DNA from 4 places in the Azospirillum thiophilum genome. Region 3 is predicted to be linked to each of the others. Evidence: riboswitches for the same ligand, from Rfam matches in the RefSeq annotation. Region 3 holds a riboswitch; each other region holds the start of a gene.
What was found. Region 3 has a riboswitch for cobalamin ahead of AL072_RS10145 (ribonucleoside-diphosphate reductase subunit alpha). Riboswitches for the same ligand answer to the same signal wherever they lie in the genome.

Region 1 (7,253 bases), on a different replicon from region 3:
GCAGATCGTCCGCGACGCGATCCAGGCAGCCAGCGGCGGCAACCCGGCCCCGACCACGGCGGCGGAGACCGCGGCGGTCGTCACCGCGCTGGACGCCCTGTTCGCGGTCTATGACCCGCCGGGCTCCGCCCCGCCGAACAGCTTCGAGGGCGGCCTCTACACCGGCACCACCGCCTATCAGGCCGGCGGCGGTGCTTCGCCGCGGGTCAGCGGCCGGCCGGCCGACTCCGCCACCATCGCCTACGGCGTCCAGGCCAACGACCCGATGATGCGCGAGCTGCTGGAGGGCATCTACATGCTGGCGGCGGTCGACACCTCCGCCATGTCGGTGGACGCCTATCCCGACTACATCAAGACCGCGGTCGACAAACTGTCGGGCGGGCTTGGCACCCTGCGCGAGGCGACGGCGCAGCTCGGCATCCAGCGCGCCCAGGTCGCCACCGTCGCCGAACAGCACCGGACGCAGAAATCGATCCTGAACCTGCAGATCGACAATCTCGAAGGCGTCGATCCCTACGAGGCGAGCACGCGCATCAGCCAGCTGGAGGCGCAGCTCGACGCCACCGCCAGCGCCACCGCGCGGATCGCCAAGCTGCGCCTGTCGAACTACCTGTAGGCCCCGCCGGCCGAGCGACAACGGCCAAGCTCCAACGACCGGTAAGGCTCCCCATGCATCGCGCCTCCCCCTCCGCCCGGTTCAGCCCGGTCCGCCGCCCGATCCAAGCCGTCGCCGCCTGCCTGCTGGCGTTCGCGCTGTGCTGGGGCTGGACGGCCGCGGCGGCGGCGCAGACGCGGGTGAAGGATCTCGTCACCTTCGACGGGGTGCGCCGCAACCAGCTGGTCGGCTACGGTCTGGTGGTCGGGTTGAACGGCACCGGCGACCGGCTGATCAACACCCCCTTCACCGAACAGAGCCTGAAGGGGATGATGGAGCGGCTGGGCATCAACACCCGCGGCGAGACCTTGCGCACCCGCAACGCCGCGGCGGTGATGGTCACCACCAGCCTGCCCCCCTTCCCGCGCCAGGGCACCACCGTCGACGTCACCGTCTCGGCGCTGGGCGACGCCACCAGCCTGCTCGGCGGCACGCTGGTGGTCACGCCGCTGCTGGGCGCCGACGGCGAGGCCTATGCGGTCGCCCAGGGGCCGCTGTCGGTCAGCGGCTTTTCCGCCGGTGGCGCCGCGGCGACGGTGACCAAGGGGGTGCCGACCACCGCCCGCATCGCCAACGGCGCCACGGTGGAACGCGAGCTGAAATTCGCGCTGAACGACATCGGCGCGGTGCGGATGGCGCTGCGCAATCCCGACTTCACCACGGCGATCCGCATCGCCGACGCGGTGAACGGCCGGCTCGGCGCCGGCAACGCGCGGGTGGTGGATCTGACCACGGTCGACGTGCGGATCACCGGCGGCTATGTCGGCAATGTCTCCCGCCTGATCGGCGAGATCGAACAGCTGGCGGTGCGGCCCGACGGCGTCGCCCGCGTGGTGGTGGACGAGCGCAGCGGCACCATCGTCATCGGCGACGACGTGCGGGTCAGCCGCGTCGCCATCACCCAGGGCAACCTGACCGTCCGCGTGGTCGAGGCGCCGCAGGTGTCGCAGCCGCAGCCCTTCAGCAACGGCTCGACCGTCGTGGTGCCGCGCACCGACGTCCAGGTACAGGAGGGCAACGGCCGCCAGTTCGTCACCGTCGGCGGCAATGTCAGCCTCCAGCAACTGGTCAACGGGCTGAACGCGCTTGGGGTGGGGCCGCGCGACATGGTGGCGATCCTCCAGGCCATCAAGGCGGCCGGCGCCCTGCATGCCGACCTGGAAATCATCTGACCGCAAGAAGCCCGGAGCCGACGATGGACCTCGCAGCCCCCACCCTCCGTTCCACGCCGCAGACCGCGGCGGCCCCCGCCCTGCCCGATCCGGCCGCCGCCGACAAGGTCGCGAAGGAGTTCGAGGCGATGATCGTCGGCCAGCTGATGGAGAGCATGTTCGCGGGCATGCGCGAAAGCCCGCTGTTCGGCGGCGGCGGCCCGGCGGAAAAGCCGTGGCGCAGCATGATGCTGCAGGAATACGGCAAGGCCATCGCCGAGTCCGGCGGGCTCGGCATCGGCCGGATGACGCATGACGAGATCGCCCGCCTCTATGCCGCCCAGGGGGCAGCCCAAACGGAGCGCACATCATGAGCGTCACCCTCAAGGACCTGATCCACGAGTTCGTTCCCGACCGCATCGCCGAGACCGGGCCGGCCGAGGGGCCGGCCGCCCCCGATCCCGGCTATGACGGCGCCACCGCGCTGCTGGTCCGCGACTTCCTCGACGCGGTCGAGGCGCTGTCGGCAGTGCTGGAGGAGGAGTCTGCCTGCATCGCCGCCGGCATGCTCGACCGGCTGGAGGTCTTCGCCCACCGCAAGGCGGCGATGGCCGAACAGCTGGAATCCTCCGTGCTGCGGGCGCGCGACGAGGGCATCCGCCTGCCCGACGATCTGCGCGCGATGACGCTGGAACGCATCGACCGGCTGGACCGGGCGGTGTCGGTCAACGCCGCCGGCCTCGTCGCCCTGCGCAAGGCGGTGCTGACCATCAACCGCAACCTGCTCGCCGCGCTTGAGAAGGCGTCGAGCGACGGCACCTATGCCCGCGACGGCCAGGCCCGCCGGCCGGTGGAACTGTCGGCCTCCGGCCTGAACGCCTCGCTTTAGCCCCGGCCCTTCACGCTGGACAGTTCGCCGGCCTGTTCCAGCTTGATGATGCTGGCGACCAGCGCGCGCTGGAAGCCGCGCGCGTCCGACGGCAGCGCCACCCCGCTGCCGGTCGGCCAGAATTCGACGAAGGCGAGGCTGCCCTCCTCCCCTGCGCCCGGCCATTCGAAGGCGACGCCCAGCCCGATCTCCTTGGTCGTCCGCCGATGATCGGTGACGAGGATGTGCGCCTCCCAATGCATGCCGCCGGTGCCCTTTTCCGCCCGCTGCTGGCTCCAGCCGCGCAGATAGTCGCGGAAGCTCTCGGACTGGCGGTCGAGCCGCACATAGCTCGACCGGTCTGTCACCGTCTGCGCCAGCCGCGTGGTGTAGCGCGCCTGGGCCAGCGCCCGCGTCACCTCCGCGCACAGCTCGTCGATCTGGGCGAAGCTGCGCCGCACCGTGTCGGCAAGGGCGGTCGCCAGGGTGGGACCGCTCAGGGCCGCCTTGCCCTGGTCCTTGCGGTACATGTCGAAAAGATCGTCCGAATCGCCCATCGCCATTCCCACGCCAGCGCCATCACCCCTATGGGCGGACCGCACCCTCCGAATTCAGCAAAAACACGTTAATAGCCGATGAAGCGGCAGTCGAAAGGGATGTGGAAAGCCCCGCCGATCTTTCCTTGCGGACCGCCCGCTCGCTCGATATGTTACGTTATAACATTACATATCGGACCGCGACGCATGACCGGGCAGCCACGAGGATGAAATACTATTTTTGCGCGCATCTCTTTGGCGACGGTTGCCCTCTCCCGCCCCGGGAGAGGGCGCAGAGCCGACGGACGCAGGCCGGACGAGCACCGAAGGTGATCGTAGGCGGAGCGCAGTCGCGAGACTTGCGAGCGACTTTGGACCCACGAAGTGGGGAGGGTGAGGGGTGGGCCAAGAGTCCCGAACCGCATGGCTTCGTGCCTAACCCCTCACCCTTCCCAAGCTGCGCTTGGGCCCCTTCCCTCTCCCGGGACGGGAGAGGGACTCACATGCGATTTCCCGGACCACACGCTGACGGACCTTGACCGCGGCGGCGGGGTCGCCCATGAATGCGGCGGTACTGGTTCTTCCGGCGGCCTCCGCCGGAAGCTAAGAGGGAACCCGGTGAACCGCGTTTCGCGGTAAAGCCGGGGCTGCCCCCGCAACTGTGAGCGGTGAGCCGTTCCGTCATTTTACGCCACTGGCGCCCTTCAGGGTGCTGGGAAGGCTGGACGGACCGGCGACGACCCGCAAGCCAGGAGACCTGCCAGCACCACAACGAATCGTCCTCGGGCGGGGTGTCCCGGTGGAACGCTTGCCATGCGTGTGGCCGGAGTCCGTCCAGGATACGCCCGCGCATGCTCCGCAAGTCGTCCGCCCGGTTCCCCTGCCCCGCAACGGCAGGAAGCACGGATGACGCCAGCGCCTTTCCCGACCGGACCATCCCAAAAACCATCACCACCCGCCGCCATCGCGGTGGAGGGGCTGGATTGCCGGCTGGGCGGCAGTCTGGGCGGCCGGACCGTGCTGCATCAGGTCGGCTTCTCCGTTCCGCCCGGCATCCTCCTCGGCATCCTCGGCCCCAACGGGTCAGGCAAGACCACGCTGCTGCGCTGCCTCGCCGGGTTGCAGGCCCCCTCGGCCGGCAGAATCCGCATCGAGGGCGAGGATCCGCGCGCCCTGCGCCCGGTGGAGCTGGCCCGCCGGCTGGCGCTCCAGGCGCAGGATTCCGCCGCCGCGCTGGGCTTCACCGTGCGCGACGTGGTCGGCATGGGCCGGCTGGCCCACCGCCGCTCCGCCTTCGCCGGTCCGGGGCCGGAGGATCGCGCCATCGTCGAGGACGCGCTGGCCCGGCTGGAGCTGACCGCGCTGGCCGACCGCCCGGTCGAACGGCTGTCGGGCGGCGAGCGCCAGCGGACGATGATCGCCCGCGCCCTGGCCCAACGCCCGCGCATCCTGCTGCTCGACGAGCCGACCAACCACCTGGACATCCACCACCGCTTCGCCCTGCTCGACCTGCTGCGCGGCCTCGGCATCACCGTGGTGGCGACACTGCACGACATCGATCTGGCGGCGCGCTGGTGCGACCGCATCCTGTTGATGAAGGACGGCCGCCTGCTGTCCGACGCCCCACCGGACGCGGCGCTGACCCCCGAGCGGCTGGCCGCGGTCTACCGGGTCGCCGCCACGGTGGACCGCCATCCCGGCAACGGCCGGCTGCGCATCGACCTCTCTCCCCTGCCGGCCACCTGACGGACCGCTCATGATCCCGCCCTTCCTCCGCGGCCTTGCGCTGGCCCTCCTGCTGGGAACGGCCGCCTGCGGTGCGCACGCCCAGAGCTACCCGGTCGAGGTCGCCAACTGCTTCGAGACCGCCCGTTTCACCGGCCCGCCCAAGCGGCCGATGGTGCACGACACCAACATGACGCAGACCATGCTGGATCTCGGCCTCGCCGACCGTCTGGTCGCCGTTTCCGGCATCGCCGGGGCCGAGCACCGGCTGATCGCCCCGCCCGGCGCCCCGCCCGGCATCGTCGCCGCCCTGCCGCGGCTGCCCGACCGCGCCCCGACGCTGGAGGCGGTGCTGTCCGCCGATCCCGACTTCCTGTTCGCCGGCTGGAGCTACGGCTTCAACGAGGCGCGCGGCCTCACCCCGGCGCGGCTGGCCGAGATGGGGGTCGCCACCTACAGCTTGCGGGAAAGCTGCATCCGCATCGGCCCGCGCGAGCCGATCAGCATGGACACGCTCTACGCCGACCTGCTGTCCCTCGGCAAAATCTTCGGCATTTCCGAGCGCGCCGAAGCGATGGTCGCCGATTTCCGCCGCCGCGTCGCCGCGGTGACCGAGCGCACCGCCGCCGCCACCGAGCGTCCGCGCGTGATGTATTGCGACGACTGCCACACCGACGGCGCGCCGCTGTCGGTCGGGCGCGAGGGCATGACCAGCCTGCTGATGGAGCTGGCCGGCGGCCGCAACATCTTCGACGACATCCCCAACAGCTATGTCCGGGTCAGCTGGGAGGAGATGGTGCGGCGGAATCCGCAATGGATCATCGTCAGCGACCACCGCATCCCGGCCGAGGCGGCGATCCGCCATCTGCTGGCCGCGCCGCAGCTGGCCGATGTCGAGGCGGTGCGCGAGCGCCGCTTCATCGTCCTGACCTATGCCGAGCAGACGCCCTCGACCCGCAACGTCGATGCGCTGGAACGGATGGCCCGCACCCTGCACCCGGAGCTGTTCAGGCAATGAGCCGCTCCCGCCTGCCCCTGCTGCTGGCCGTCCTTCTCGTGCCGTCCCTGGTCGCCGCCGTCGGCTTCGGCGCCGCGCCCATCCCGGTCGCCAAGGTCTGGGCGGTGATCGCGCACGAGCTTTGGCCGGCGCTCCCCCCGCTCCCCGACGCCAGCCGGGCCGAGCGCAACATCGTCTGGGAACTGCGGCTGCCGCGCGTGCTGCTGGGCGCGCTGGCCGGGGCCGGGCTGGCGGCGGTGGGCGCCGTGCTCCAAGTGGTGACGCGCAACCCGCTGGCCGACCCCTACCTGTTCGGCGTGTCGGCCGGCGCCTCGGTCGGGGCGGTGACCGTCCTGCTCTATGCTGGCGCCGTGGCCGGATCGGTGGGCTTGCCGGCCGCCGCCTTCCTGGGCGCGCTCACCGCCATGCTGGCCGTCTTCGCGGCGGCACGGGGCCGCGACGGCACGGTGAGCAGCGAGCGGCTGGTGCTGACCGGGGTCGCGGTCGCCTTCATCCTGCATGCGGTCACCAACGCGCTGATCGTCGCCGCCATGGACCGCGGGGCCGACGCCGCGCTGTTCTGGATGATGGGCGGCTTCGGCACCGCGCGCTGGAGCATCCTGCCCATCCCAGCCGGCCTCACCCTCGCCGGGCTGCTCTGGCTGTGGCTGCGCGCCGACACCGTCAACACGCTGGCGCTGGGCGACGATGCCGCCCGCTCGCTCGGCACCGATCCGGGACGCCTGCGGCTGGAGCTGTTCGCCGTCACCGCGCTGATGACCGGGGCGCTGGTGTCGGCCTGCGGCGGCATCGGCTTCGTCGGGCTGGCGGTGCCGCACATCGCGCGGATGCTGGTCGGCGGTTCCCTGCGGGCGCTGCTGCCGGTGGCGGCGCTGGGCGGCGCGCTGCTGCTGCTGTGGGTCGACGTCGTCGCCCGCACCGCCTTCGCCCCGCGCGAGATCCCGGTCGGCGTCGTCACCGCGCTCGTCGGCGGCGCCTTCTTCCTCTGGCTCATGCGCCACAAGTCCGCGCTGTAGGGGAGATGACATGATGGAACACGGCACCATGCCCCCGACCCTGCCGAATCCGGCGCGGACCATCGTCCTCTATGGCCGCGCGTCCTTCGACCATGGCCAGACCCTCAAGACCCTGGCGGCGGCGCTGACCGCCCTCCATGCCGCGCGCGGCGAGACGGTGACGGTGGCGACCGCCCATGCCGACCTGTCCGGCCCCGCCCTGCCCGCCGTCCTGGCCGGGCTGGAGCGGGCCGGCGCGACCGAAGCGCTGGTGATCCCCAGCATGGTCCCGGCCGATCCCAGCC
Region 2 (7,253 bases), on a different replicon from region 3:
CTTGAATCCTCAACGCGGCGGGGCCGAGGCGGTCAGGCGGCTGTCCATGGCGGACGCGTCGATGACCGGGCGGTGCGCACCGTCGAACAGGAACACCCGCATCGTCACCACCACGCACAGCTTGATCAACAAGGTGGCGGTGATGGCGCGGGCGAGCGGGGATGAAAGGGTCCATGACCGGGCCGGTGCACGGCGCGGCCCGACGGGCAATGGTGACGCCTTGCCCTGGTCTTGCGTGCTCATGTCGGGTCCTTTCGGACAAAAGGGGAGCGTTCGGCCGGCAAAGCCGGCACGTCGCGCAGGAACGGCGGTCATCTCAGAGCGGCAGGGGCGTCGGCGGGCCGCGCGGCCAGGCGCTGCCGGCGGGCCGGCCCGCCGGCAGGGTGGCCGGGGCGGCCGGTGTTTCGCAACGGACGGCGCGGGCACCCGGAACAGGAAGCTCCACGGGTGCCGGCATGTCGGTGCCGCCATGCAGGATCGGCAGGCAGAACAGGCAGAAGGCACCCGCGTGTTCGCCGTCATGTCCGTCGTCGGAGCGCCCGTCACCAGGCAGTCCGGCTGCGACGGGTTCGCCGGTCCGGCGGTCGATGACGACGAGGCCGGCGGCGGTACAGATGACGATGCGGTCGTCGAGCAGGCCTTCCGCGAACAGCGGGGTCCGGGCGGCGGGCGGCGGCAGCAGGGCGGCGGTCAGCGCTTGTCCGGTCAGCAGGGCCAGACAGCACAGCGCGCCGATGCGCAGGCGCAGGAAGTCCGGAAGGGCGGTCAATACCGCCCCCGACCGCACGCTGGCCGATAAGCCGGCCGACAAGCCGGCCGATAGTCCAGCCGGCCTCCGCCCATGCGGTGCGTATGGCCGGCGCGCGCGTCGGCGGCGCCCGGCAGGCTTGGGGGCAGGCAGAGGAACGGGGTGGATGCGCGAGGCATGGCGGACGGGCGTCGATGGAACGGGAGAAATGCGAGCGGGAAAGAAGCGGCCACGCCATCCTTTCCGTTTGTATTGAATCCGCGATCAGGCGGATCCCCGGCACGGAGGAGGCTTGGTTTGCTCGGACGGGCCGCAGGCGACCGCGGGAGAGATGCCGGGGTTTTCGATCCGTCGGGCACGGACTCCGGCCATGCGCACAATCATGGCGTTACGGGCCACGCGGCGGAGAGGCGTCGGTCAGGGTGCGGACGGGAAGGGAATGGAACGCCGGCTCAGCCAGCGGCCGGCGGTGCACGCGCCTGGAGGCTGGACAGGAACCAGCCGGCCGCGACGACATCGCCGGGCAGGGTGCGGGAATCGGCAAGCACCATGGCTTGGGCGGGGGTGGCCAGCGGCGGCTGGGGCGGAAGCCCGGCGCCGGCCATGATCGGGCAGAGCGGGCAATGCCCCTTCGCGGCGCCAGTCGAGCCGGAGCCGCCGTCATCCGGGACCGGCTGCCCGTCGGCATCGACGGTGATCGTCCTGATGCCGTCGACGGAGCAGATGGAGATCGTCTCCAATCCGCCGGAACCGCTATCCAATGCCATGGCCGGCATCGTCACGCTCCACACCATCATCTGGACGACAAACGCCAGAATTCCGGCCAGAAGGCCGGCGCTGCGGATGCGGTCGGTGAAGGTGCGAGGAAGGGTCAAGGTCCCGGTCGCTCGTCGGTTGTACCGCCGGAAGGAACAGGCGGCCAAATCATTGTGCGGGACTCATGGCATGGAACCGGAGCCCCGGCAAGACATTACTCCGCCCATGGACATCCATGGACATCGCGCGGCGCCGTCCGGCCGGGAACCCGTCCCCGGCAGGCCGGCGGGCGCGATCCGCTCAGGCGCCCTGATGGAGGCGTGCGTTGAACAGCGGGCCCTGGCTGTAGCGGTGCAGCGCCTTGGCGACGGCCAGAACGGCGAGGTCGGCCAGCGGCTCGATGATGATGACGCTCATATAGGCGGCGCCGAAGCTGGCGACCTCCGCGACATTCTCGGCGGTGAAGCCGTGGCCGTAGAAGGCCCAGAACGCCACCCAGGCGACGATGCCGCCCTGATAGGCGGTGGAGAGGGCCAGCGCCTGCGAGTATTTCAGTTCCACATAGGGGGTCGATGCCGGAACGATCCGCTTCGCCAGCAGGCCGATGCCCCACAGCGGAACCAGCAGGGTCGTGACGTTCATCCCATATTGCGGCAGGTCGAAGGGGGCGAAGAGCACGCCCTGGATCAGCAGGCCGGCGGCAAGGCCGATGGCCGTCGCCCCGGCACCGAACAGCAGCAGCAGGGTCGATCCGAGGATGAGATGCACCTCCGACACGCCGACCGGGTGATGCGGCAGGATCTCGAAGAAGGAGAAGACGAGGGCGGTGGCGATCAGGCTGCGCAGAGCCAGCGGCACGACGCCGCCGTCGTTGCGGATTCCATCCAGCGCCATTTTCCCGGCAAGGGCGAAGGCGCCGGCCGCCGTTGCGTAACTGAGGACGATCTTGGCGCCGTCGACGACGCCGGGTTCGATGTGCATGCTGTGTGCCCTTTCCAGATCAGCCATGGTCGAAAAGGGGCGCTGTCGCGGACCGGTGCCGGCATCGCATTCCCCCAATCGCAGGAGCGCTGTCCCTGGGCATGGGGCCGGACGGACGGCTTGCGGGGGTGCGGGCGGCCGGGAACTCCGGGAACCCATCGCATCGGCAAGCGGTCGCCGGGGCACCCCGCCCGAGGACGTTCGATCGGTCAGGCAGGTCTCCTGGCTTGCGGGTCCAGGCTGCTTCGTCGGGCCTTCCCGGCGCTGCCCGCGGCGAAGCGGGCAAACGCGCCAGTGACGCTGAAAGGACGAAGCGGCTCGCCGCTCACAGTTGCGGGGGCAGCGCCGGTCTTGCCTCCTTCCCCGGTCGGGGGGCGGCGCACCGGCTTCCCTCTTAGCCTTGCACGTCCGGGGATGCCCGCGGACGTGCAAGGAACCATAACCATCCTCACGGTAAGGTCAGGATGCGTCCGCCGTCAATAGGCTCCCCCGCGGCTGGCCGGACGGCCGGGGGCACGTCTTCCGGCCCTGTCCGGCCCTGTCCGGATCGGTGCCGGAACGGGTCATTGGTAGAAGAATGACCTCGTCTTGCGCGGGCGGCCCGGGCTATGGTGCGACGACGCCGTGCATCCGCGACAGTTTCGGGACACGGCAGGGCGGGTGGTCGGCGGATTGGTCGGCGGAGTGGAATGATCCTGGACCGGAACGGAAGGCGACGGGCGTGGCGGATCGGCGGTTTGGCCGGTGCGGTCGCGCTGCTGTTGCAGATCGTTTCCTGGGCCTGGATGCCCGCTGTGATCCAGGCAGCCAATGCCGCCGATACCAGCCGGATCGTGATCTGCGCGCCGGACGGCTTCAAGACGGTGCTGCTCGATGATCGCGGGATGCCGGTCGATCCGGACGCCGCGGACAGCGGCGCGCCCGAACACGCCATGTCCGGCGGTTCCTGCCCGTTGTGCCCCCTGATCGGCGGCTTGGCCATGCCGCCGCTCGCCGTGTTCGCGATGTCCGTCGATTTCGAACGGCATGGTCCCGAGCAACTGCCCGGCAGCCGCATCGCTGCCGGCTGGTTCCTGTCCACCCTCCAGGCGCGCGCACCGCCAGTCACCGGTTGATCGCCCCGCGGCGCAAGCGGGCTTCATGCTTGCCGCCGCCCTGCCATGATCGATCGACCGGAGTTTCCGCATGCCCGATCTCCTCTTCGGGGAGGCGGCCGGCACGACCGCGTTCGCCCCCGTCGTCCAGCCTCTTCCCGGGGCGACGACGGATGAACCGCTGTTCGATGCCGTCGCCACCCCGAACGACAGCGGCACCCGTCACGGCCGCGTCCTGTTCGCCGGTGTCCTCGCCGCCTATTTCGCCATCACCCTGTACGCCTGGCTGCGGCTCGGCGCCTGGCCGATGGCCGTCTATTCCCTGCTCGTCCTCGCCTTTGCCCTCTGGTCCGTGTACGCCGACGCCCGGCGCCGGCGGCAGGCCGAGCGCATCCGCATCTGGCCGGACCACACCCTTCTGGAGCGCATCGACGGCTCCGGACGGCGGTCGGCCAGCGAATGGCAGACCGCTTGGCTGCGGCTGGCGGTCGTTCCCGGCGGGGCCGGCGGCCCTGAACTGCGCCTGACCAGCCATGGCCGGTCGGAAACCGTCGGCACCTTCCTGACCGGGCCCGAGCGGCTCGATCTGGCGAAGGCGCTGGCCCGTCACATCGGCCGCGCGCCTGCAGCGCGCTGAGCCGCAACGTCATCTCCCTCCGCGTCATTCCCGGCGCGCTCCGCTTTCAAAGACCCGGCCCGCACCGGCACCGCATGGCGGAGCCGGCGGCGGCCCGGCCTGATCCAGGAAAGACCCGATGCCCAGCCACTCTCTGAGAACCATGACCCGCCCGGCCTTGCTGGCCGCGCTGATGGCAAGCGCGGCGTCGGTGGCGTTCGCCCAGGATGCCGCTCCTCCCACCCTGCTGCCGCCGGTCACCGTGACCGGCAATGCCGGCTCGTCGCTCACCGTGCCGGCGACGGACGAGGCGGCACAGCTGATCCGGCGCACGCCGGGCGGCGTCGAACTCGTGCCCGACACGGCTTTCAAGAACGGCGCCGCGAACACGATCAGGGACGTGCTCGGCTGGGTGCCGGGCGTCGTGACGCAGCCCAAATCGAACGTCGACAACCGGGTGTCGATCCGCGGCTCCGGCCTGACGCGCAACTACGGCAATCGCGGCGTCAATCTTTACATGGACGGCATCCCGATCAACACCTCCGACGGCCTGTTCGACGTCTTCGAGATCGATCCCAGCGCCTACCGCTATGTCGAGGTCTACAAGGGGGCCAACTCGCTGCGCTACGGCGGCAATGCGCTGGGCGGCGCGGTCAATTTCGTCACGCCGACCGGCCGCGACGCCTCCCGCTTCGACGGACGCTTCGATGTGGGGAGCTTCGGATATGTGAGGGGGCAGGCGAGCACGGGGGGAGCCTCCGGAGCGTTCGACTATTTCGCCAACATGTCCATGCAGCGCGAGGACGGCTATCGCGACCACAGCGACGGCCATATCGGGCGTGGCAGCGTCAACATGGGCTATCGCATCTCTCCGGACGCCGAAACGCGATTCTATGTGAACGCCAATTCCTGGCGCCAGCGCCTGCCCGGCGAACTGACCAAGAGCGCGGCGCTGGACACGCCGAAATCGGCGGATTCCGAGTTCGTGCGCCAGGACCAGCAGCGCAACATCGATTCGATCCGGATCGCCAACAAGACCACGCTGCGCTTCGACGGCACCGAGGTCGAGTTCGGCGTCTTCAACCACCGCCGCCATGTCGACCACCCGATCTACCGCTATCTCGACTATACCGTGAACGATTATGGCGGCTTCGTCGGCGCCACCGACGACCGGACAGTCGCCGGTTTCCGCAACCGGCTCTCCGTCGGGGCGAACGTGCTCAACGGCACGCTGGACTACGAGGAGTTCGCCAATGTCGGCAATGCCGTGAAAGGCGCGCTGGCCTTCTCGACGCGGGACAGGTCCGAAAACTATTCGGTCCATGCGGAGAACGCCTTCCACGTCCGGCCGGACGTCGCCCTGGTCGCCGGTGTCCAGTACCTGCACGCGGTCCGCGACCGGACCGACCGTTTCCTCGGTGACGGCGACCAGTCCGGCCGCCGGACCTACGACCTGTGGAGCCCCAAGGTCGGGGCGATGTGGGACGTCGACCCGAACTGGCAGCTGTTCGCCAACGTTTCGCGCAGCGCGGAGGTGCCGACCTTCGACTCGAACAGCTTCGCGTCTCCGGCGTCTTCCAACGTCAAGGCCCAGACCGCGACCACCTACGAGATCGGCACGCGGGGCCGCCGGACCGACGTCACCTGGGATCTCGCGCTCTACCGGTCGCAGATCCGCAACGAACTGCAATGCGTCACCACCTCGCCCTACAGCACCTGTTCGGTGCGGAATGCCGACAAGACCGTGCATCAGGGCGTCGAACTGGGCCTCGGGCTGGCCGTCCTCAAGGATCTCGCCGCCCGCGAGGACCGCACCTGGCTGAACCTCACCTACACCTACAACGACTTCTTCTTCGATGGAGCGTCCTATCACGGTAACAGCCTGCCCGGCGTCCCGCCGCATTCCATCCGCGCCGAACTGCTCTACAAGCACCCCAGCGGCTTCCATGCCGGGCCGAGCGTCGACTGGATGCCGAAATCCTTCTATGCCGACAATGCCAACACCCTTGCGGTCGATCCGTACGAGCTGCTGAACCTCAAAATCGGCTTCGACCAGGGGGCCGGCTGGTCGGGCTATCTCGAGGGACGGAACCTGCTGGACAAGCGCTACATCTCATCCACCATCACCGCCGAAACCGCGACGGCCGCATCGGCCCTGTTCAATCCGGGCTATGGCCGCGCTGTCTATGCCGGGCTGCGGCTGGTCTGGTAGGCAGGGCGGCTGCGAAGGCGGAGAGGTTTCCCCGGGAACGGGGCCTGTCCGCCTCCTCAACGCCCCCTCAATGCCCCTTCAATGAAGGATCTGGTGCAGGAAGGAGCGCGTCCGTTCGTGGCGGGGGGCATCGAAGAACGCGTCGGGAGCGGCGCATTCGACGATCCGGCCGCCGTCCATGAAGACCACGCGGTCGGCCACCCGGCGGGCGAAGCCCATCTCATGGGTCACCACGATCATGGTCATCCCGTCTTCGGCCAGGGACACCATGGTCTCCAGCACCTCCTTCACCATCTCCGGATCGAGCGCCGAGGTCGGCTCGTCGAACAGCATCACCCGCGGCTCCATGCACAGGGCGCGGGCGATGGCCACCCGCTGCTGCTGCCCGCCGGAGAGCTGGCCCGGGAATTTCGCCGCCTGCTCGGCGATGCGGACGCGCCGCAGCAGCTGCATCGCCCGGTCTTCGGCGTCCCGCCGCGATGTCCCGCGCGCCAGCATCTGCGGCAGGGCGCAGTTGTCGAGAATCGACAGATGGGGAAACAGGTTGAAGTGTTGGAACACCATGCCGACCTCGCGGCGGACGGCGTCGATGTTGCGCACGCTGTCGGTCAGCTCCACCCCATTGACGGCGATGCGGCCGGCCTGGTGCTCCTCCAGCCGGTTGATGCAGCGGATCAGCGTCGATTTGCCGGACCCCGACGGGCCGCAGACGACGATGCGCTCGCCCGCGGCCACCGTCAGGCTGACCTGGTCGAGGACCTGGAAGGTGCCGTACCATTTGTCGACCGCTTCGATCTGGATGGCGGGCAGGATGACGGGGCTTGCGGCGGCGGTTGCGGGTGCGGT
Region 3 (7,253 bases):
CATCAGCGCGACGATGTGCGCTTCGGTCGGAATGTTCGGCGAATGGATGTCGTAGACGCCGGGGCCGATCTCGTTGGGGTAGTTGAAGTCGTCGAAGGCGTCGAGCAGCTCCATGTCCGACCGCGAGGTCTCGATGGTGATGACGTCGGCGTCCATCGCGGCGATCGAGGCGATGATGTCGTTGAACTCCGAATAGCACATGTGGGTGTGGATCTGCGTCGCGTCCTCCACCCCGTTGGCGGTGATGCGGAACGACTCCACCGCCCAATCCAGGTATGCCTGCCATTGGGATTTGCGCAGCGGGAGGCCTTCGCGCAGGGCGGCCTCGTCGATCTGGATCACGCCGACGCCGGCCTTCTCCAGATCCAGCACCTCCTCGCGGATGGCCAGCGCCAGCTGACGGCAGGTTTCGGAGCGCGGCTGGTCGTCGCGCACGAAGGACCAGTTGAGGATGGTCACCGGGCCGGTCAGCATGCCCTTCATCGGCTTGTCCGTCAGCGAGGCGGCGTAGGTGATCCACTCCACCGTCATCGCGTTGGGACGGCCGATGTCGCCGAACAGGATCGGCGGCTTCACGCAGCGCGAACCATAGGACTGCACCCAGCCGCCCTGGCTGAAGACGTAGCCGTCGAGCTGCTCGCCGAAATACTCGACCATGTCGTTGCGCTCGGCCTCGCCATGGACCAGCACGTCGAGCCCCAGCGCTTCCTGCTCGCGGACGCTGCGCGCGATCTCGCCACGCATCGCCTCGGTGTAGGCCGCCGCATCGAGCGTCCCGGCCTTGAACCGGCTGCGTGCCTGCCGGATCTCCTTGGTCTGCGGGAAGGAGCCGATGGTGGTGGTCGGGAATTTCGGCAGGTTCAGGCGGGCGGCCTGGCAGGCGGCGCGGGCGGCGAAGGGGCTCTTGCGCCGTCCGAGCCGGGGGCCGATGGCGGCGACCGCCGCCTTCACCGCCGGGTTGTTGACCCGCGGCGAGGCACGGCGGGCGGCGATGGCGGCGCGGTTGGCGTCCAGCTCGGCCGCGACGGCGGCACGGCCCCCATCCTGTCCGGGGGTCAGCGCGGTCGCCAGGATCCGGATCTCCTCCAGCTTCTGCACTGCGAAGGCCAGCCAGGAGCGAACCTCCTCGTCCAGCTTGCGCTCACCGGCAAGGTCGACCGGCACATGCAGCAGCGAGCAGGAGGGCGCGATCCACAGCCGCTCGCCCAGTTTCCCGGCCACCGGTTCCAGCCAGTCGAGCGTCGCGCCGAGATCGGTCTTCCAGATGTTGCGGCCGTTGACGACGCCGAGCGACACGACGCGGTCGGCCGGCAGGGCCTCGATCAGCGCATCGACCTCGTCGCGGGCATTGATCGCGTCGAGGTGGATGCCCTGCACCGGCAGCGCGCAGGCCAGCGGCAGATTCTCCTGGAGCCGGCCGAAGTAGGTGGCCAGCAACAGCTTGACCGCGCCGGTGTCCAGCGCCCGGTAGGCCTGGACGAAGGCGTCCCGCCACGCCGGCTCCAGCTCGGTCACCAGGATCGGTTCGTCGATCTGGACCCAGTCGGCGCCCTGGTCGGCCAGGGCCTGCAGCAGCCCGGCATAGACCGGCAGCAGGCGGGGCAGCAGCGCCAGCCTGTCGGAACCGTCCTTGGCCTTGCCGAGCGCGAGGTAGGTGACCGGGCCGATGATCACCGGCTTGGCCCTGACGCCCTCAGCCCTGGCCTCGGCGAACTGCTCCAGCAGGCGGGAGGCGTCGAGCGTGAAGCTCGTCCCGGCGTCGAACTCGGGGACGATGTAATGGTAGTTGGTGTCGAACCACTTGGTCATTTCACCGGCGGCGACGCCGCAGCAACCGCCATGCTCCCCGCCATGCTCCCCGGGGGTCTCGGCCGAGCGGCCGCGCGCCACGCGGAAATAATTGTCCAGCGCATCGCCATGGAAGCCCTTCACCCGATCCGGCAGGTTGCCGAGCGTGAAGCTCATGTCGAGAACCTGGTCGTAGAAAGCGAAGTCCCCGACCGGCACGAGATCGAGCGCGCCCTGGTCCTGCCAGTGGCGCTTGCGGAGGTCCGCACCGACGCGGACCAGCTCGTCACGGGAGGATGCCCCCTTCCAATAGGCCTCCAGGGCAAATTTCAGCTCGCGCCGGGCGCCGATGCGGGGGAATCCGAGGGTGTGGGTCGTTGCCATGGGGCTCGCCTTGATAAGGAGGGATCGGCGTCGACCATAGGGAGTTTGTTTCATGAGAAAAAATGGTATGAATTCATCGTTCGATGAAATTCACTCATGCATGAGGCCGTCGGCATGGCGATCCTGGAGCGCATCCATCTGGCGATCATCCGCGAGGTCGACCGTCACGGCTCGCTGACGGCGGCGGCGACCCAGCTGAATCTGACCCAATCGGCGCTGAGCCACAGCATCCGCAAGCTGGAGGATCAGATCGGGGTGGAGGTCTGGCACCGCGAGGGCCGCAGCCTGCGGCCGACCCAGGCCGGGGAATGGCTGCTGGCGGTCGCCAACCGCCTGCTGCCGCAATTGTCCCACGCCGAGGAACGGCTCCAGCAGTTCGCCCAGGGGGAGCGGGGAACCCTGCGCATCGGGATGGAATGCCACCCCTGCTATCAATGGCTGCTGAAGATCGTGGCACCCTATGTCGATGCCTGGCCGAAGGTGGACATGGACATCCGGCAGAAGTTCCAGTTCGGCGGCATCGGCGCGCTGTTCGGCCACGAGATCGACATGCTGGTCACGCCGGACCCGTTGTTCAAGCCCGGGCTGCGCTTCGAACCGGTGTTCGACTACGAGCAGGTTCTGGTGGTCGGCCCAAAGCACCGGCTGCGCGACGCCGCCTTCGTCGAACCGCGGCAGCTCACCGAGGAGATCCTGATCACCTACCCGGTGGCGACCGACCGCCTCGACATCTACACCCGGTTCCTCATGCCGGCCGGGATCAGCCCGCGGCAGCACAAGCCGATCGAGACGACAGACATCATGCTGCTGATGGTGGCGCACGGCCGCGGCGTCGCCGCCCTGCCCCGCTGGCTGGTCGAGGAACAGAGCGCCAGGTTCGACGTGAGCCCGGTGCGGCTGGGGCGGGACGGCGTCGCCAAGCAGATCTTCCTGGGCTTCCGCGAGGCGGACGCCGAGATCGACTATCTGCGCGGATTCATCGATCTGGCGCTGGCCCACCGCAACGGGGCCGCCGCCTGATCGGTCACGGCCGGCCCCTGCCGGGCAATGCCCGCTCCGGCGCTCGGCGCGCTTCGCGCAGATCTCAGCCCTGCGAGGTGTCGCGTTGAACGCTCTGAAAGGTCATGGCCGGGACCGGCCTCCCCCGGTCGTCGACGGCAACCATGACGAACCACCCCTCGGCTGCCAGCCGGCGTTCCCCGGTGGCCAGCACCTCCGCGGTGAGGGAGACGTGGACGGTCATGGAGCTCCGCCCGACCCGTTCGACCCGGCTGACCAGCTCCGCCAGTTGGCCGACCGCCACGGGGCTGTGGAAGGTGACCTTCTCGGACGAGGCCATGACGACGGCATGACGGGCGGCGCGGCTGGCCGCGATGAAGGCGGCCTTCCCCATCAAGTCGAGGGCGGTGCCACCGAACAGCGTGCCGTAATGGTTGGCCTGCTCGGGGAATATCATTTCGAGGAAGCGGGTTTCCTGCCCATCAGGAAAGGAAAGCCGGCGCTTCTCGGCGGCATGGGCGCTGTCCATTTCTTTTTCCACTCGTATTCATAGATTGGCGAGATCCTTTGGTGATTGGAGTATGTGCATGATTAACTCATGGTCTATTGGTGAAAAAGTCGAAATCGGCAAAGGGTACTCTGCAAATTGGTTAATCTTGCAAAAGAACGGCGTCGGCATAGACGGCAATTGCGTTTGCCGCCACAGGCGGTCACCCTGCCGCCCCAGAGGGAAGCGCTTGACGCCCGCACGGCCAAGCCCTACCGTATCTAGCGTTACGGTCCTCGTGTCCGACAAGATACGGGGCTAAGAGGGAAGCCGGTGCCGCCGCGTGAATGCGGTCAGGCCGGCGCTGCCCCCGCAACTGTGAGCGGAGAGCGGTTTCGTCGTTTCAGCGTCACTGGTGCCAACCTGATTTTCAGGGGCCGCACCGGGAAGGCCGGACGAAGCCGCGATGACCCGCGAGCCAGGAGACCTGCCGTAACCAGATGAACGTCCACGGGCGGGGTGACCCGGTGGTGCGCGTGTTCGCCCGTGGCGCTTTCGCCCGGTGCCTGCATGCCGTGCCGTCGTGCCGTCCCGCCGCACAAGAACAAGGGATCACGGATGCCGGCCCACGCCCCAGACTTTGCCCAGGAGCTCGTCCAGCAGCTCGCCAGCGGTTTCGACCGTCACGGGAACCTGCTGACGCTGCCCCGACGGGCACCGGATCGCCTGGACGACCGGCACGGCGTCAACCGCGCGCCGGTGCAGAGCTGGACGCCGCCCAATCCCTCCGTCATCCGCATCGACCGCGGCCGCGACGCCCTGCTGACCGCCTTCGGCAAGGCGACGCTGGACGACCGCTACCTGCTGCCGGGCGAGAGCTACCAGGATCTGTTCGCCCGCGTCGCCGCCGCCTATGCCGACGATGCCGCCCATGCCCAGCGGCTCTACGACGCCATCTCCCGCCTGTGGTTCATGCCGGCGACGCCGATCCTCAGCAACGGCGGCACCACGCGCGGGCTGCCGATCTCCTGCTTCCTCAACGCCGTGCCGGATTCGCTCGACGGCATCGTCGACGTCTGGAACGAGAATGTCCGGCTGGCGTCCAACGGCGGCGGCATCGGCACCTATTGGGGCGGCGTGCGGTCCATCGGCGAAGCGGTCAAGGGCAACGGCAGCACATCGGGCATCATCCCCTTCATCCGTGTGATGGACAGCCTGACGCTGGCGATCAGCCAGGGCTCGCTGCGGCGCGGCTCGGCCGCCGTCTATCTCGACATCCACCATCCGGAGATCGAGGAGTTCCTGGAGATCCGCAAATCCTCGGGCGACTTCAACCGCAAGAGCCTCAACCTGCACCATGCCGTCGTCATCACCGACGCCTTCATGGAGGCGGTGCGCGACGACAAGCCCTTCCCGCTGGTCAGCCCCAAGAGCGGCGCCGTCCTGAAGCATGCCAACGCGCGCCAGGTCTGGCAGAAGATCCTGGAGGCCCGCATGCAGACCGGCGAGCCGTACCTGCTGTTCGGCGACACGGTGAACCGGGCGCTTCCCAAGCACCAGCGCGACCTCGGCCTGCGCGTCTCCACCTCCAACCTGTGCAGCGAGATCACGCTGGCGACCGGCAAGGACCATCTGGACAACGACCGCACGGCGGTGTGCTGCCTCGCCTCGATGAACCTGGAGACCTGGGACGAGTGGAACCGCGAGGAGGGGCTGGTCGAGGACGTTCTGCGCTTCCTCGACAATGTGCTGACCCGCTTCATCGCAGAGGCGCCGGAGGGGATGGAGAACGCCGTCTACTCGGCGATGCGCGAACGCTCGGTGGGCTTGGGGGTGATGGGCTTCCACTCCTTCCTCCAGGCTAGGGGCGTGCCGTTCGAAAGCGCGGTGGCCAAGGCGTGGAACCTGCGCTTCTTCCGCAAGCTGCGCCGCGACGCCGATGCCGCCTCGGTTCTGCTGGCCCACGAGCGCGGCCCCTGCCCCGACGCCGCCGAGCGCAACATGATGGTGCGCTTCAGCCACAAGCTGGCGATCGCGCCGACCGCCTCGATCAGCATCATCTGCGGCGGGGCCAGCGCCTGCATCGAGCCGATCCCGGCCAACATCTACACCCACAAGACGCTGTCGGGCTCGATGCCGGTGCGCAACCCCCATCTGGAACGGCTGCTGGCCGCCAAGGGCGCCGACCGGCCCGAGATCTGGCAGTCGATCATCGAGCATGAGGGCTCGGTCCAGCATCTCGACATCCTCGATGACGACGAGAAGGCGGTCTTCCGCACCGCCTTCGAGATCGACCAGCGCTGGATCGTCGAGTTCGCCGCCGACCGCACCCCCTTCATCTGCCAGAGCCAGTCGATCAACCTCTATCTGCCGGGCGACATCGACAAGTGGGACCTGCACATGCTGCACTGGACCGCCTGGGAGAAGGGGTTGAAGAGCCTCTACTACTGCCGCTCCAAATCGGTGCAGCGCGCCGCCTTCGCCGGCAAGGAGCGCGCGGCGGACAAGGCGGACCTGCAGGTGCCGCGCACCGACTACGAGGAATGCCTCGCCTGCCAGTGAGCCGTCCCGCTTCGGTCCGCCCGCCTTCCCCGTCGCCATCACGGATCCCCGCCCCATGACCTCGCTTCTCCACCTCGATCCCGTCAGCCTGATCGGCACCGGCCGCGTCGGGCTGCTGCAGGGCTCGGCCGCCTACAACGTCGACCGCTACCCCTGGGCCTACGCCTACTGGAAGAAGCAGCAGCAGGTCCATTGGATGGGCGAGGAGGTGCCGCTCGGCGAGGACATCAAGGACTGGACCTCCGAACGCGTCACCGACGGCGAGCGCAACCTGCTGACCCAGATCTTCCGCTTCTTCACCCAGAGCGACGTCGAGGTCAGCGACAACTATCTCAAGCGCTACATGCCGATCTTCCAGCCGCTGGAAGTGCAGATGATGATGGCCGCCTTCACCAACATGGAGACGGTCCACATCGACGCCTACGCCCTGCTGCTGACCACCATCGGCATGCCGCAGACCGAGTTCGCCGCCTTCCGCGATTACTCGGAGATGCGCGACAAGGCCGACTACATGCACAGCTTCGGGGTCGGCACGGTGGCCGACGTGTCGCGCACGCTGGCGATGTTCGGCGCCTTCACCGAGGGCATGGCGCTGTTCGCCAGCTTCGCCATGCTGCTGAACTTCCCGCGCCACAACAAGATGAAGGGGATGGGCCAGATCGTCACCTGGTCGGTGCGCGACGAGAGCCTGCATTGCGAAGGCATCATCCGGCTGTTCCACGAATGGAACCGCGAGACCGGCGCGATGACGCCTTCGGTGCGCGACGACATCCTGGACGTCTGCCGCACCATGGTCGGGCTGGAGGAGCGCTTCATCGAGCTGGCCTTCGGCCTGGGCGCGGTGGAGGGGATGACGCCCGAGGACATCCGCGCCTATGTCCACTACGTCGCCGACTGGCGGCTGACCCAGCTCCGGCTGCCGACGCTCTACGGCTATTTCAAGCCGGTCGACGGCGGCTACGAGCCGGTCAAGCCGCACCCGCTGCCCTGGCTGGTGGAGATCCTGAACGGGGTCGAGCACGCCAACTTCTTC
Region 4 (7,253 bases), on a different replicon from region 3:
AGGCTGGCCCGACACGCCATATTGGTGGCGGAACGCCCCCTCCAGGATCAGCGCCAGCCCGAAGGTCAGCAGCAGGCCGTAGAGGTGGTCGAGCTTGTAGAGCCGCGACAGCAGCGATTTCTCAAGCGCGATGCCGAGCAGCCCGACCACCATCGGAGCGAGGAACAGCGCCCACCAATAGCCGAGCCCGGCATAGGTCAGCAGCAGCCACGCCACGAAGGCGCCGACCATATAGAGTGCGCCATGGGCGAAGTTGATGACGTTCAACATGCCGAAGATCACCGCCAGCCCCAGGCTGAGCAGCGCATAAAAGGAACCATTGATCAGGCCGAGCAGAAGCTGCCCGAACAGCACTTGGGGCGGAACTCCCAGCAGGCTGAACATGTCCGCGTCTCTCCCGGTTAGTTGTGACAGGTTGTTGTTTCTTGGTTTCAATGCTTGAGGTGATGAAGCTTCTCCCATCTTCGGACGAACCTGCGGTCCGCCGAAGATGGGAGAAGCTCAGGAAGGGAGCGGAACGCGCTCCCTCCCCCCTCACTTCACCAGCGGACAGCCGCTCTGCTTGGGATCGAGGAACGCCGTGTCGGCCGGGATGGTCTTCATGACCTTGTAATAGTCCCAGGCGCCCTTCGATTCGGCCGGAGTCTTCACCTGGACCAGATACATGTCGTGGAACATGCGGCCGTTGGCGGCGATCTTGCCCTTCTTGGCGAACATGTCCTCGACCGGCATCTCGCGCATCTTGGCAGAGACCTTGTCGGCGTCATCGGTCTTGGCCGCCTCGACCGCCTTCAGATAATGCTTCACCGCCGAATAGACGCCGGCCTGCACCATGGTCGGCTTCTTGCCGGACTTGGCTTCGAACTTTTTCGACCAGTCGCGGGTCTGGTCGTCGATGTCCCAGTAGAAGCCGGTGGTCAGCATCAGACCCTGTGCCGCCTGGAGCCCCAGCGCATTGACGTCGGAGATGAACAGCAGCAGGCCGGCCAGGCTCTGGCCCGACTGGGTGATGCCGAACTCGGCGGCCTGCTTGACCGCGTTGGTGGTGTCGCCGCCGGCGTTCGCCAACCCGATCACGTCCGCGCCGGACCCCTGGGCCTGCAGCAGGAAGGACGAGAAGTCGGCGGTGCCCAGCGGGTGCTTGACGGTGCCGGCGATGGTACCGCCCAGCGACTTGACCATCTTGGTGGTCTCCTCCTCCAGCGACTGGCCGAAGGCGTAGTCGGCGGTCACGAAGAACCACTTCTTCTTGCCCTGCTCGTAGAGCGCGCGGCCGGTGCCGGCGGCCATGGCGTAGTTGTCATAGGTCCAGTGGAAGCCGTAGGGGCTGCACTGGGCGCCGCTCAGCGCCGTGGCGCCGGGGCCCGACATCAGGAAGATGCGCTTCTTGTCCCGTGTGATGCCCTGCACCGCCAGGGCCGCGGCCGAGTTCGGCACATCGGCGATGACGTCGACGCCGCCGGTGTCGACCCATTCGCGCGCCTTCGACGCGGCGATGTCGGCCTTGTTCTGGTGGTCGGCCACGACGATTTCCACGGCCGCGCCGGCAACCTTGTTGCCGAACTCCTCCGCCGCCATCCGCGCGGCGATGGCGGAGCCCTCGCCCGCCAGATCGGCGTAGATGCCGGAGCGGTCGTTCAGCACGCCGATGCGGATGACGTTGTCAGACACCTGCGCGGCAGCCGGGGCGGCGACGGACATCGCGGTCCCGGCGAGCGTCAGCAGGGCGGTGCCGGCGAGAAGAAGGGTGCGCATGAAAGGGGCTCTCCCTGTTGGCTTTATTGTCCGGCCCATCCCGGCGGCGGGACGTCGGGCCATGATCGTGGGGACGTCGTCAGGCACAAGTCAGCCTGCACAAGCCCGGCCGACCGCCGCCCCGTTCCCGGATCGGGGTGGAGCGGCATTCGCGCCGGGACTGTCCGGTGATCGGACCGCTTCACACGCCGAGATAGGTGTGGAGCTTGTCCATGTTGGCGTGGAGCTGGTCGTTGGGGATCATGTCCACCACATGCCCTTCCTCCATGACGTAATGGCGGTCGGCGATGGTGGCGGCGAAGCGGAAATTCTGTTCGACCAGGACGATGGTGAAGCCGCGGGCCTTGAGCGCCCGCACCGCCACGCCGATCTGCTCGATGATGACGGGAGCCAGCCCTTCGGTCGGCTCGTCCAGCAGGATCAGGCTGGCACCGGTGCGCAGGATGCGGGCGATCGCCAGCATCTGCTGCTCGCCGCCCGACAGCCGCGTGCCCTGGGTCGAACCGCGCCCCTTCAGGTTGGGGAACAGCTCGTAAATCTGGGCGACGGTCATGCCGCCCTCCTTCACCACCGGCGGCAGCGTCAGGTTCTCGTCGACGCTGAGCGAGGAGAAGATGCCGCGCTCCTCCGGCACGTAGCTGATGCCGAGCCGCGGGATTTTGTGCTGGGCCATGCCGATCAGCTCCTGGCCCTGGAAGCGGATCGAGCCGGTGCGCTTGGCCATGATGCCCATGACGGCGCGCATGGTCGAGGTCTTGCCGGCGCCGTTGCGGCCAAGCAGCGTCACCACCTCGCCCTGCCGCACCTCCAGGCTGACGCCGTGCAGCACATGGCTCTCGCCGTAGAAGCCGTGCAGGTCGGAAATCTCCAGCATGGCCGTTCCCACTCGGGCGGTCTTGGTGTTCATCCCCTCAGGCATGTCCGGTCCCCATATACGCTTCCATCACCTGCGGGTTCTTCGACACCACCTCGTAGGGCCCCTCGGCGAGGATCTCGCCGCGGCGGAGCACGGTGATGGTGTCGGAGAGATGGGCGACGACAGACAGGTTGTGCTCGACCATCAGCACGGTGCGGTCGGCGGCGACGCGCTTGATCAGGGCCGCGGTGCCCTCGATGTCCTCATGGCCCATGCCGGCCAGCGGCTCGTCGAGCAGCATCACCTCGGGGTCGAGCGCCAGGGTGGTGGCGATCTCGAGAGCCCGCTTGCGGCCATAGGGCAGCTCGGCAGCGGTGTGCCCGGCCCAGGGGGAGAGGTTGACCGCCTCGATCAGCTCCAGCGCGCGATCGTGCAGGTCGTAGAGCGACGACTCCGACTTCCAGAAATGGAAGCTGGTGCCGAGCGGGCGCTGGAGCGCGACGCGGACATTCTCCAGCACGCTGAGATGCGGGAAGACGGCCGAGATCTGGAAGGACCGCACCAAGCCCATCAGCGCGATGTCGGCCGGCTTGGTGCGGGTGATGTCGCGGCCCTTGTAGAGGATCTGGCCGCGGGTGGGCGTCAGGAACTTGGTGAGCAGGTTGAACACCGTGCTCTTGCCGGCGCCGTTCGGGCCGATCAGCGCATGGATGGTGCCCCGCTTCACCTGCAGGTTCACCTCCTTGACCGCGACGAAGCCCTTGAACTCCTTCGTCAGGTTGCGCGCTTCCAGAATGATGTCGTCGTTCGGTGCGGCGTTCATCGGTCGCGAATTCTCCTCCCTTCGTCCTTGCTTTGGGTTCCCGGTGGTCCGGGGGCCGGAAGTTCCCGGCTCGGCCGCCATGCGGTGGGACGTTTCACCGATTGTTGTACGCACTATTCGTGCCACAGCGGATATCCCTTCGGTCCGGCGCATGGACCCTTTGTGTCTCCGGTGGTTTGCTCCTGTGCGCTGCCTCCTCCGCTCCCACCGTTGCACTGAAAAGTGTCGGAATCCCGGACACTCTGTCCAGCAAACATGACAGCAGTCAAAAGGTTTGTGTGCAAGATCGTCCGTGCGGCCGGGGCGTGATTGCGCACTTGCCAAACTGTGTGCGCACTGCGATGTTGACCGCCCGACGGTGCCCTGATCGCCCCTACGGACGGCGGGGATAATAGGGAATGCGGTACGGGCCTTCCGGAAAGGCCCCAAGCCGCGGCTGCCCCCGCAACTGTGTGCGGCGAGCGTCCGGTCCATCATGCCACTGACCGCAGGGTCGGGAAGGCGGGCCGCGATGCTGTGACCCGTGAGCCAGGAAACCTGCCGGCGGACCGATGGATTTACCCAACCCCGCCGGGTGTGGCGGGAGAGCAAGGACCAGCCTGATGACCACCCATCCGCTCCACGCCACCGCCGGTTCCGCGACCCGTAGCGCCGCCCGGACCTCGGTCGCCGCCTTCGCCGCGATCCTGCTTGGCAGCTTCCTGCTGTATGGCGTCGGCTTCGCCCAGCCGCAGCAGATCCACGATGCGGCGCATGACACCCGCCATTCCTTCGCGTTTCCCTGCCACTAAGCCCAAGTCATGGATCTGATCCGGCGGCTGTTCACAGCCGCTTTGGTCGCGGGCGTGCTCTCCGGCACGGCCGCTTCCGTCGTTCAGCAGGCGACGACCGTCCCGCTGATCCTCGAGGCCGAGAAATACGAGGTGGTGACCCCGCCCGTCGCCTCCCTCACTGCCCCTGCCCCTGCCGGCGGTGCCGCCGACTCCCACCAGCACGGCCCCGTGCGCGAGGTTGGCGAGGGCGTGCCGACCACGCCGGACGAGGCGATGCAGCGCATCGGCCTGACCATCGTCGCCAACCTGTTGACCGGCGTGGCCTATGCGCTGCTGCTCGGCGCCGCCATGCTGCTGGCCGGCCGGCCCGTCGATGCCCGCCGCGGGTTGGTCTGGGGTGTCGGCGGCTTCTTCGCCGTCTCGCTGGCCCCCTCCTTCGGCCTGGCTCCGGAACTGCCGGGCATGGCCGGGGCCGAGTTGGAAGCCCGTCAGCTCTGGTGGCTCGCCGCATCGGTCGGGGCCGGCATCGGCATGGCGGCGCTCGCCTTCGCCCGCAACCGGTTGGTCATCGCCGTCGCCGTGCTGATCGCGGCACTGCCCCATCTGGTCGGCGCCCCCCATCCGGAAAGCGCCGAAGGCGCTGTCCCGCCGGAGTTGGCGGCCCGGTTCGTCGCCGCCTCGCTCGGCACCGCCGCCCTGTTCTGGGCGATCCTGGGCTCCGTCTGCGGCTGGCTGATGAGCGGGCTGGCCGCCGAACCCAGCCCCGCCGCCCGGTTGCAGACCGGCACGCGTTAAGGAGCCGAACCCATGTCCGCACCTGCAAAAACGGTTGCCGGGAAAGTTCCGGCGACCGTCATCACCGGCTTCCTCGGCGCTGGCAAGACCACGCTGATCCGCGGCCTGCTGGAAAAGGCCGAAGGCCGCCGGCTGGCCCTGATCATCAACGAGTTCGGCGATGTCGGCATCGACGGCGACATCCTGCGCGCCTGCGGCAGCCCGACCTGCACCGAAGACGACGTGATCGAGCTGGCGAACGGCTGCCTGTGCTGCACCGTCGCCGACGATTTCGTCCCGGCCATCGAAAAGCTGCTGGCCCGGCCGCAGCCGCCCGAGCATATTGTGATCGAAACGAGCGGCCTGGCCTTGCCCAAGCCGCTGGTCCAGGCCTTCCACTGGCCGGCGATCAAGTCGCGCGTCACCGTGGACGGCGTCATCGCCGTGGTCGACGCCGCCGCTGCGGCGGAGGGTCGTTTCGCCCCCGATCCGGCGGCCCTGGCGGCCCAGCGCGACGCCGCCGGCACGGTCGACCACGAGACGCCGGTCGAGGAGGTGTTCGAGGACCAGCTGCTCTGTGCCGACCTGATCGTCGTCAACAAGACCGATCTGGTCGACGCCGCCGACCTCGCCCGCGTCGAGGATCTGATCCGCGAGGCCCTCGGCCACGCCGCCGGACGCGCCATCGGCAGCGGCGCCAAGCTGGTCCGCGCTTCCCAGGGGTCCGTCGATCCGCTGGTTCTGCTCGGCGTCGGAGCGGCGGTGGAGGACGACCTAGCCAACCGCCCCAGCCATCATGACGATGAGGAAGGCCACGACCACGACGACTTCACCAGCTTCGTCGTGGAACTGCCGTCCCAGCCCGATCCCGCCGCCCTGGTGAAAACCTTGGAGGATGTGGCCGCCCTGCATGGCGTGCTGCGCCTGAAGGGCTTCATCGACGTGCCCGGCAAGCCGATGCGCCTGCTGGTGCAGGGGGTCGGCATCCGCGTGCAGAGCCATTACGACCGCCTGTGGAAACCCGGCGAGGAGCGCCGCAGCCGGCTGGTGGTGATCGGCGAAACCGGGCTTGACCGCGAGGCGGTGACGGCGGCGGTTGTTGGGTAAGAATTAAGCTGTTGCGGCGTTTGCCCCCTCCCTAACCCTCCCCCGCTTTGCGGGAGAGGGGATTGCCGCCGCATCGCAAATCTACCCTCTCCCTCGAAGAGGGGGAGGGAGGGGGCGCCGCCGCCCCTGGAACATCGACTCATGCATCTGCTCGCCGCCCGCCAGGACGAACTCGACGCCGGCCCCCAGGCCGAAGATCTGGGGCAGACGCCGGCCGACCTCGTCATGCTGTCCTTTTCCGACAGCGACCTGACCGCGCTCGCCGCCGCATGGCGGACCGGCCGCGAACACCTGCCCAGCCTTCGCCTCGCCAACCTGAACCGGCTGGGACATCCGCTGTCGGTCGATCTCTATGCCGACAGCATCGTTGCCAGGGCGAAACTGGTGGTGCTGCGCCTGCTGGGCGGCAACGGCTATTGGCGCTACGGCCTCGACCGGCTGTCCAGCCTCTGCCGGGAGCGCAACATCCCGCTGGCCGTTCTGCCGGGGGAGGCGCAGCCCGACCCCAACCTCACCGCCTACGGCACCGTCGCGCCCGAGGCCGCCATCCGGCTGTGGCGCTATTTCACCGAGGGCGGACCGGCCAACATGGCCAATCTGCTGGCCGCCGCCGCCACGCTGGCCGGCACCCCCCTGCCCCATGAGGACCCGGCCCCGGTCCCCCGATTCGGCGCCTATGAGGGCTGGAGCGGGACCATTGCCGCCGACGCCCCGGTCGCCGCGGTGGTGTTCTACCGCTCCCACCTGCTGGCCGGCGATCTGGCGCCGGTCCATGCGCTGTGCGATGCGCTGGCCGAACGCGGCCTCGGCCCGCGCCCCCTGTTCGTCGCCAGCCTGAAGGAGCCGGACTGCGCCGCCTGGATGCGCGCCAGCCTGATCGCGCAGGATGCCGCCATCGTCGTCAACACCACCGCATTCTCGGCGTCGCGCGAGGATGGCTCCCCGCTGGAGGCCAATGGCAGGCCCGTTCTGCAGGCCATCCTGTCGACGACGCCGGAAGCCGGCTGGCGTGCCTCGTCGCGCGGGCTGGGACCGTCCGACCTGGCGATGAATGTCGTGCTGCCGGAGATGGACGGCCGCATCGTCGCCCGCGCCGTCGCCTTCAAGGCGGCGGGGGAGCCCGATCCCGACCTGCAATTCGCCGCCCCGGCCCTGCGCCCGATCC

Region 1: linked by a shared signal. The riboswitch ahead of AL072_RS31365 (ABC transporter ATP-binding protein) and the one ahead of AL072_RS10145 (ribonucleoside-diphosphate reductase subunit alpha) in region 3 are both predicted to bind cobalamin.
Region 2: linked by a shared signal. The riboswitch ahead of AL072_RS19000 (energy-coupling factor ABC transporter permease) and the one ahead of AL072_RS10145 (ribonucleoside-diphosphate reductase subunit alpha) in region 3 are both predicted to bind cobalamin.
Region 4: linked by a shared signal. The riboswitch ahead of AL072_RS25295 (CbtB domain-containing protein) and the one ahead of AL072_RS10145 (ribonucleoside-diphosphate reductase subunit alpha) in region 3 are both predicted to bind cobalamin.

The regions. Positions count from the first base shown of each region.
Region 1 covers NZ_CP012406.1:676,984-684,236, reverse strand. The annotation lists gene AL072_RS31390 (flagellin) at 1-616, shown strand, start outside; gene AL072_RS31385 (flagellar basal body P-ring protein FlgI) at 670-1,827, shown strand; gene AL072_RS31380 (rod-binding protein) at 1,851-2,180, shown strand; gene AL072_RS31375 (flagellar protein FlgN) at 2,177-2,695, shown strand; gene AL072_RS31370 (hypothetical protein) at 2,692-3,231, opposite strand; cobalamin riboswitch at 3,769-3,989, shown strand; gene AL072_RS31365 (ABC transporter ATP-binding protein) at 4,117-4,956, shown strand; gene AL072_RS31360 (ABC transporter substrate-binding protein) at 4,967-5,953, shown strand; gene AL072_RS31355 (FecCD family ABC transporter permease) at 5,950-6,969, shown strand; gene AL072_RS31350 ((2Fe-2S) ferredoxin domain-containing protein) at 6,980-7,253, shown strand, end outside.
Region 2 covers NZ_CP012402.1:1,227,637-1,234,889, reverse strand. The annotation lists gene AL072_RS19015 (hypothetical protein) at 10-243, opposite strand; gene AL072_RS19010 (DUF2946 family protein) at 317-769, opposite strand; gene AL072_RS19005 (DUF2946 family protein) at 1,201-1,623, opposite strand; gene AL072_RS19000 (energy-coupling factor ABC transporter permease) at 1,805-2,485, opposite strand; cobalamin riboswitch at 2,681-2,941, opposite strand; gene AL072_RS18995 (DUF2946 family protein) at 3,175-3,600, shown strand; gene AL072_RS18990 (DUF2244 domain-containing protein) at 3,671-4,216, shown strand; gene AL072_RS18985 (TonB-dependent receptor family protein) at 4,335-6,407, shown strand; gene AL072_RS18980 (amino acid ABC transporter ATP-binding protein) at 6,486-7,253, opposite strand, start outside.
Region 3 covers NZ_CP012401.1:2,184,603-2,191,855, reverse strand. The annotation lists gene metE (5-methyltetrahydropteroyltriglutamate--homocysteine S-methyltransferase) at 1-2,172, opposite strand, end outside; gene AL072_RS10155 (LysR family transcriptional regulator) at 2,269-3,192, shown strand; gene AL072_RS10150 (acyl-CoA thioesterase) at 3,257-3,700, opposite strand; cobalamin riboswitch at 3,932-4,167, shown strand; gene AL072_RS10145 (ribonucleoside-diphosphate reductase subunit alpha) at 4,277-6,220, shown strand; gene AL072_RS10140 (ribonucleotide-diphosphate reductase subunit beta) at 6,276-7,253, shown strand, end outside.
Region 4 covers NZ_CP012404.1:549,776-557,028, forward strand. The annotation lists gene AL072_RS25275 (branched-chain amino acid ABC transporter permease) at 1-384, opposite strand, end outside; gene AL072_RS25280 (ABC transporter substrate-binding protein) at 535-1,755, opposite strand; gene AL072_RS25285 (ABC transporter ATP-binding protein) at 1,937-2,674, opposite strand; gene AL072_RS25290 (ABC transporter ATP-binding protein) at 2,667-3,434, opposite strand; cobalamin riboswitch at 3,774-3,993, shown strand; gene AL072_RS25295 (CbtB domain-containing protein) at 4,037-4,225, shown strand; gene AL072_RS25300 (CbtA family protein) at 4,235-5,002, shown strand; gene cobW (cobalamin biosynthesis protein CobW) at 5,015-6,088, shown strand; gene cobN (cobaltochelatase subunit CobN) at 6,230-7,253, shown strand, end outside.